2 regions of the Stenotrophomonas sp. STEN063 genome follow, and region 1 is predicted to be linked to the other one. Evidence: riboswitches for the same ligand, from Rfam matches in the RefSeq annotation. Region 1 holds a riboswitch; the other holds the start of a gene.

The links. Region 1 has a riboswitch for thiamine pyrophosphate ahead of AC1VWL_RS08950 (TonB-dependent receptor). Riboswitches for the same ligand answer to the same signal wherever they lie in the genome.
Region 2: linked by a shared signal. The riboswitch ahead of thiC (phosphomethylpyrimidine synthase ThiC) and the one ahead of AC1VWL_RS08950 (TonB-dependent receptor) in region 1 are both predicted to bind thiamine pyrophosphate.

Annotation. Positions count from the first base shown of each region.
Region 1 covers NZ_JBXFWF010000026.1:14,011-17,493, reverse strand. The annotation lists gene AC1VWL_RS08970 (leucine-rich repeat-containing protein kinase family protein) at 1-310, shown strand, start outside; tRNA gene AC1VWL_RS08965 (tRNA-Cys) at 488-561, opposite strand; tRNA gene AC1VWL_RS08960 (tRNA-Gly) at 634-709, opposite strand; gene AC1VWL_RS08955 (phosphotransferase enzyme family protein) at 951-2,087, shown strand; TPP riboswitch at 2,131-2,226, shown strand; gene AC1VWL_RS08950 (TonB-dependent receptor) at 2,296-3,483, shown strand, end outside.
Region 2 covers NZ_JBXFWF010000009.1:36,978-40,460, forward strand. The annotation lists gene AC1VWL_RS04190 (DUF4136 domain-containing protein) at 1-299, opposite strand, end outside; gene thiC (phosphomethylpyrimidine synthase ThiC) at 406-2,280, opposite strand; TPP riboswitch at 2,396-2,497, opposite strand; gene AC1VWL_RS04200 (BCCT family transporter) at 2,776-3,483, shown strand, end outside.

The DNA.
Region 1 (3,483 bases):
CAGCTTTGCCAGCTGCACGCGCGACGTCTACGCCGCAGATACACGATTTACGCCTGCCATCGCCGAACGCCTGCTGGGCTGCATCCGCTCGGCACTCACCCATCTGCATGCGCAGGGCGTGCTGCATGGCGACCTGTATGCCCACAACATCCTGTGGAATCCAGCCACCGGCGACGCCGTACTGAGTGACTTCGGTGCAGCGATGTTGAGCAGCGGCCTGCCACCAGCAGATCGCGCGCGACTGCAGGCTATCGAGTGGCGCGCATTCGCCCATCTTGAAGCTGAGATAGCCGCACGCATCAACAACTGACAGCGGCCCGCCAGCAACCGGAGCGTTCACTCACACGCAGCATGTCAGCGGCGGCTCGCCTGCCGGAAACGGCGACAAACAGCGCACTCCGCCGCCACACTCCTGGACTCTGCTGACCGGAAGCAAATCGCAGAAAACAAAAAAGCCCCGATTTCTCAGGGCTTTTTGCTTGCTACATGGAGGCCTGGGTCGGAATCGAACCGGCGTACGCGGATTTGCAATCCGCTGCATAACCACTCTGCTACCAGGCCAAACTATTGCACCGCCGAAGCATTACACCGCCTCGACATGAAAAGACCCCGCTGCGGGGGCCCTTTCCGATTTGGAGCGGGAAACGAGACTCGAACTCGCGACCTCAACCTTGGCAAGGTTGCGCTCTACCAACTGAGCTATTCCCGCGGTGTGGGCGAATCATACAGACTTCGGCAGGGGCGCGCCAGCGCTTTTTAACAATTCCTTTCACATGGCTTGTCTGGCTGTCGGCGTTGGATCTTGAATCCCTGTAGAGCCGAGCCATGCTCGGCTGGCGCTTTACCGGGAAGGCCCCTAGCCGAGCATGGCTCGGCACTACATTCAGCAGCCTTGGCGGAGCTGACGTACCATCTCGCCTCCCTCGCATCACCTGTCCCAGCCTGTTCCGATGACCCAGCAATCCCACCGCGTGCAAGGCCTGAACAACGATGAAGTGGCTGCTGACTGGCCCCCCATCAATGCGACCGAGCTTGCCTGGCTGTGTAATCGCTACCCGCAGTTGGACGCTGACAGCACCTTGCTATGGCACAGCCCGCGGCCGATGTCGGCCGCCGCGATTGTCCAGGGCCAGCACGGCAGGGTCTTCGTCAAACGCCATCACCGACTGGTCCGCAGCGCCATGTGCCTGCAGGAAGAGCATCAATTCATCACCCACCTCGCAAGTGCCGGGATTCCGGTTACCCAGCTCCTGCATGGCCACGATGGTCAGACCGCCATTGCGCACGGCGATTGGACCTACGAACTGCACGCCGTAGCCGATGGCCAGGACCTTTACCGCGATGCACCTTCGTGGACGCTGCTGACCGAAGTCGAGCGAGCCCGCGCTGCCGGCCGCATGCTGGCCACCCTGCACCGCGCTTCAGCCAGCTATCACGCACCCCAGCGCAGCACCCATCTGCTGGTCGCCCGTGATGAACTGATCCGTAGCGAAGACCCGATCGCCGCACTCAAGGCCGATCTGCACAACCGCCCCGGACTGGCCCGTTACCTCGCACGTATCCCTTGGGAGCAGCAGTTGCGGCGCAGCGTCCTGCCCTGGCATGCCGGACTGCCCGCGCGCCTGCAGACAGAACCGCAGTTGTGGGCGCACAACGACTGGCACGTCTCCAACCTGCTGTGGGGCCACGGCCACAACGCGATGCAGGTCAGCAGCGTGCTCGATTTCGGCCTGGCCTCTCCCACCAGCGCCCTGTTCGACCTGGCCACCGCCATCGAACGCAATGCCGTGGCCTGGCTGGAACTGGGGCGCGGCGCCGAGGCGGTACGTATCGATATCGCATTGGCCCTGCTCGACGGCTACCGCGAGGTATTGCCTTTGTCGGCCGAACGGGTACACCTGCTGGCCGACCTGCTGCCAATGGTGCATTTCGACTTTGCGCTGTCCGAAGTCGAGTATTTCGAAGGCGTCACCGGCTCCACCGCGAATGCCGATGTCGCTTGGCAGCCCTTCATGCTCGGCCACCCTGAATGGTTCGCCAGCCATCACGGCCACGCCTTGTTGCAGGCCCTGCGCGCCGCCGCCTGAAGCAGCCCGACTCGCAAATCATTCGCATTTGTAGTGAAATGGCGCCCTGAAGCGGGGGTGCCTGGATTTGCCAGGCTGAGAGAGTCCCTTGGAACCTGATCCGGTTTGCACCGGCGTAGGGAGCTTTGAGCAGCAGCCGTAGCGCCGTCATTGGCGCTGCGCATGCGCGCCTTCGCTTCGTCTCCCTTGTTGCCTGAAGACGAATCGAATGAACCGCTGCCTGCGCCCCACGTTGCTGTCTCTCGCCTTGAGCACCGCCCTGCCGCTGTACGCCAGCGACACCGGCCTTGACGCTGCTGCCGAACACTCCCCGACCGAACTGGCCACCGTACGCGTGCAGGCCCGCCAGCCGGAGACGGACAACTCCCGCGCCAACAGCTTCGGCAGCGGCGACTGGAAAAGCACGCCGGCATCGATGAACGTGCTGGATCGCGACTTCCTCGACCACCAGCAGGTGCGCTCGCTGTCCGAGCTGGCCAGCAATGACGCCTCGCTCGGCGACGCCTACGCCCCAGTCGGTTACTACCAGAACGTCGCCATCCGCGGCTTCGCGCTGGATACGGCCACTGGCTACCGCTTCAACGGCATGTCGATAGCAGGAGAACAGCGTCTGGCACTGGAGAACCTGCAGTCAGTGGAAGTGCTCAAGGGCGAAGCTGGCTTGGCGGCCGGCGTGATGGCGCCGGGTGGCATCATCAACTACGTCGGCAAACGGCCGGCCGAAGTGCGCACCGTCACCCTCGGCACCGACAACGAAGGCTCGCGCTATGCCGCCATCGACGTCGGCCATTGGCTGACCCCGCGCATCGGCCTGCGCTTCAACGCCGCCTGGGACGACAGCAGTTCCTATATCGAACATGCCGATGGCCGCCGCAATTTCTATTCGCTGGCGACCGACTGGCTGATCGGCGAGCGCGGCAAGCTCGAAGTCGATGCCAACTACCAGACCAGCGCGCAGCGCTCGGCCTCAGGCTACCAGCTGCTGGGCGGACGTGAACTGCCGACCGGCGTGGACCGTGAGCAGTTGCTCGGCTATCAGCCGTGGCAGCAGCCGGTAGGCATTGCCAGCACCAATATCACCGCGCTGCACACCTACGACTTCAACGCCAATTGGCAATCGCGCGTTGCCGTCAGCCACAGCCGCACGGTGATCGATGACAACGTCGCCTTCGCCTATGGCTGCTACTACGCCGCCGAATGTGCCGATGGCAGCGTGCCGGGCAATTACTTCGCCCCCAACGGCGATTACGACATCTATGACTACCGCAGCCCGGACGATACCCGCCGCAACCAGGAGCTGCGCGCCGAGCTGCGCGGCAGCTTCGACACCGGCAGCATCGGCCATCAGCTGACCGTTGGTGCGGACCAATTCCGCCGCACCGTGGACAAGCGCCGC
Region 2 (3,483 bases), on a different contig from region 1:
ACCTGGGTCTTGTCCTGCAGGTAGGCGTTGAGGTTCACCCACAGGTCCGGGTTGGCTTCATCGAACCGGTAACCACGTGACTCCATCTGCGTGCGCACCGCGGCGCGGATGCGGTTGCTGGTGATGGTGGTATAGCCGTGCTGCTCGAGCGCCAGCGGGGTGTAGAACGCAAAGCTGCGGTAGCGCGAAAAGTCGGCAGTCGGATCGGCCTGGCTGGCTACACGCGGCGTGCTGGCGCAGGCACCCAGCAGGAGCAGCGAGGACAAGACGAGAAGCAAGGAAACGAAGCGAAGTTTCATGGCCTACCCCTGGTGTGGACGAGCGCACGCTAACACGTCCGTCGACGTCCCGGCGTCAATCAAGGGCCGGGGCACCCGCCGGGATGCCCCGCCCCGTACCGCGGGTCTACTCGATCCGGTAGACCTGCGCGCCCTGCTCGCGGAACTGCGCCGATTTCTCGGCCATCCCCGCCGCCAACGCCAGCCCTTCATCCACGCCCTGCTCGGCCGCGTACTCACGCACATCCTGGGTGATCTTCATCGAGCAGAAGTGCGGGCCGCACATCGAACAGAAGTGGGCCAGCTTGTGTGCATCCTTGGGCAGCGTTTCGTCATGGAATTCCTTGGCCTTCTCCGGATCCAGACCGAGATTGAACTGGTCTTCCCAGCGGAATTCGAAGCGCGCCTTGCTCAAGGCGTTGTCGCGGACCTGCGCACCCGGATGGCCCTTGGCAAGATCGGCGGCATGCGCAGCGATCTTGTACGCCATGATGCCGTCGCGCACGTCCTGCCGGTTGGGCAACCCCAGGTGTTCCTTCGGCGTAACGTAGCAGAGCATCGCGGTGCCGTACCAACCAATCATCGCCGCACCGATCGCGCTGGTGATGTGGTCGTAGCCCGGCGCGATATCGGTGGTCAGCGGCCCCAACGTATAGAACGGCGCTTCGCCACACTCCTGCAGCTGCTTGTCCATGTTCTGCTTGATCAGCTGCATCGGCACATGGCCGGGACCTTCGATGATGGTCTGCACATCATGCTTCCAGGCAATCTTGGTCAGCTCGCCCAGCGCCTCCAGTTCGCCGAACTGCGCCGCGTCGTTGGCATCGGCAATGCAGCCCGGGCGCAGCCCGTCACCGAGACTGAAGGACACGTCGTAGGCCTTCATGATGTCGCAGATGTCCTCGAAGTGCGTGTAGAGAAAATTTTCCTTGTGGTGCGCCAGGCACCATTTGGCCATGATCGAACCGCCGCGCGAGACGATGCCGGTGACACGCTTGGCAGTCAGTGGCACGTGTCGCAGCAACACCCCGGCGTGGATGGTGAAGTAATCAACCCCCTGCTCGGCCTGCTCGATCAAGGTGTCGCGGAAGATCTCCCAGGTCAGCTCCTCGGCCCGGCCATCCACCTTCTCCAGCGCCTGGTAGATCGGCACCGTGCCAATCGGCACCGGTGAGTTGCGCACGATCCACTCGCGCGTCTCATGGATGTGCTTGCCGGTGGACAGATCCATCACCGTGTCGCCGCCCCAGCGGATCGCCCACACCAGCTTCTCCACTTCCTCGGCTATGCCCGACGACACCGCGCTGTTGCCGATGTTGGCGTTGATCTTGGTGAGGAAGTTGCGGCCGATGATCATCGGCTCACACTCGGGGTGGTTGATGTTGTTCGGCAGGACCGCGCGGCCGCGCGCGATCTCCTCGCGCACGAATTCCGGGGTGATGATCTGCTGGATGCTGGCACCGAAGCTCTGCCCTGGATGCTGGGCAAGCAGTCCTGCATCACGCACTGCATCCAAGCGCTGGTTCTCGCGGATGGCGACGTACTCCATCTCCGGGGTAACGCTGCCGCGCCGCGCATAGTGCATCTGGGTGACATTGGCGGTACCAATCGCGCGGCGCGGCAGCGTGCGGCCAGGAAAGCGCACGGCATCCAGCCGGGCATCATGCTGGCGACCACGGCCGAACTCGGAGCTGAGACCGGCCAACTGCTCGGTATCCCCGCGCTCCTCGATCCAGGCGCTGCGCACCGCCGCCAGCCCCGCTGCCAGATCGATGTTGGCCTGCGGATCCGTATACGGGCCGGAGGTGTCATACACGGTGACCGGATGGTTCTCCTCGCCGCCGAACAGGGTGGGCGTGCTGGTCAACGCAATCTCGCGCATCGGCACCTGCAGGTCCGGGCGCGAACCAGAGACGAAGATCTTGCGCGAGCCGGGAATCGGCCGGGTCACGGATTCGGAGAGTTGCTGGGCCTGCTGCTGCAGGCTGGGCTGTGCGTTCATTGGCATTCGTCCTGTCTATCCACACGCGGGGTGCGAAGGCCACGCGAGGGATTCGCATGACGGAACGAAGCGAAGGCGCACGCCACCCGGCCCCGGCCCATAGCGGGCACATCGACTGGCGGCACACGAAGCTTCCCTACGCCGGTATGAGCCGGATCAGGTTCGAAGGGTATGTCTCAACCGCGACCCAATGGTCACGGTACCCCCGCTTCGGGCGTCATTAGACCTGCAATCGATGGGAAAGCCAAGCCGACAGGAACACCGGTCAACGGGCTGCAGCTGCTGACCGCAGGCGTCTCCTTGCACAGCGTCACAGGCCACTAACGTAATCGTGACGCGCCATTCAGTAACATCGCGCGCAGGCTCGTTTCGAATGACTGCCTTGCGGCGCTTGCCGCCCCTCCTTTCCCGGCCCGGCGCCATGGTGCCAGCCGGTTGTCCTGCAAGCTCAGGCTCGCTCCCCTCAATCGCTCATTTGATCGGAGAAGCTCCTTCATGGTGTTTCGTATTTCCATTGCACTGGTCGCGCTACTGGTGCTGATTGCCGGCCTCGCGCCCGGTCCCTTCAACGACGTGGTGCAGGCCGCGCTGGCCCAGGTTGTGCGTGGCGCTGGTTGGATGTACCTGCTGATCGTGTTCCTGACACTGTCTTTCCTGCTGTACCTGGCGTTCGGCCGCTTCGGCAGCCTGCGCATCGGCGGTGAAGATGCCGAGCCGGACTTCTCCCGCGCCAGCTGGCTGTCGATGCTGTTCGCCGCCGGCATGGGCATCGGCCTGGTGTTCTGGGGCGCGGCCGAGCCGATATCGCATTTCGTCACCCCGCCGGAAGGCCTGCCGCCGCAAGGCATGGATGCCGCCCGCGCCGCGATGCGTTACTCGTTCTTCCACTGGGGCCTGCACCCGTGGGCGATCTATGCGTTGATCGGGCTGGCAATGGCCTGGTTCCAGTACAACCGCAATGGTCGCGGCCTGATCAGCGACATGCTGCAACCGGTCATCGGCCGCCATCATCGTGGCTGGGTTGGCAAGCTGGTGAATATCGCAGCGGTGGTCGCCACCGCAATTGGTGTCGCCACCACGTTGGGATTCGGCACCATCCAGATCGCCGCCGGCATGCAACGTGTGTTCGGTGTCACCGCAGGCGTGCCACTGCAGATGACCGTCATCGCCATCGCCTTCGTGCTTTACATGCTCTCCACCACC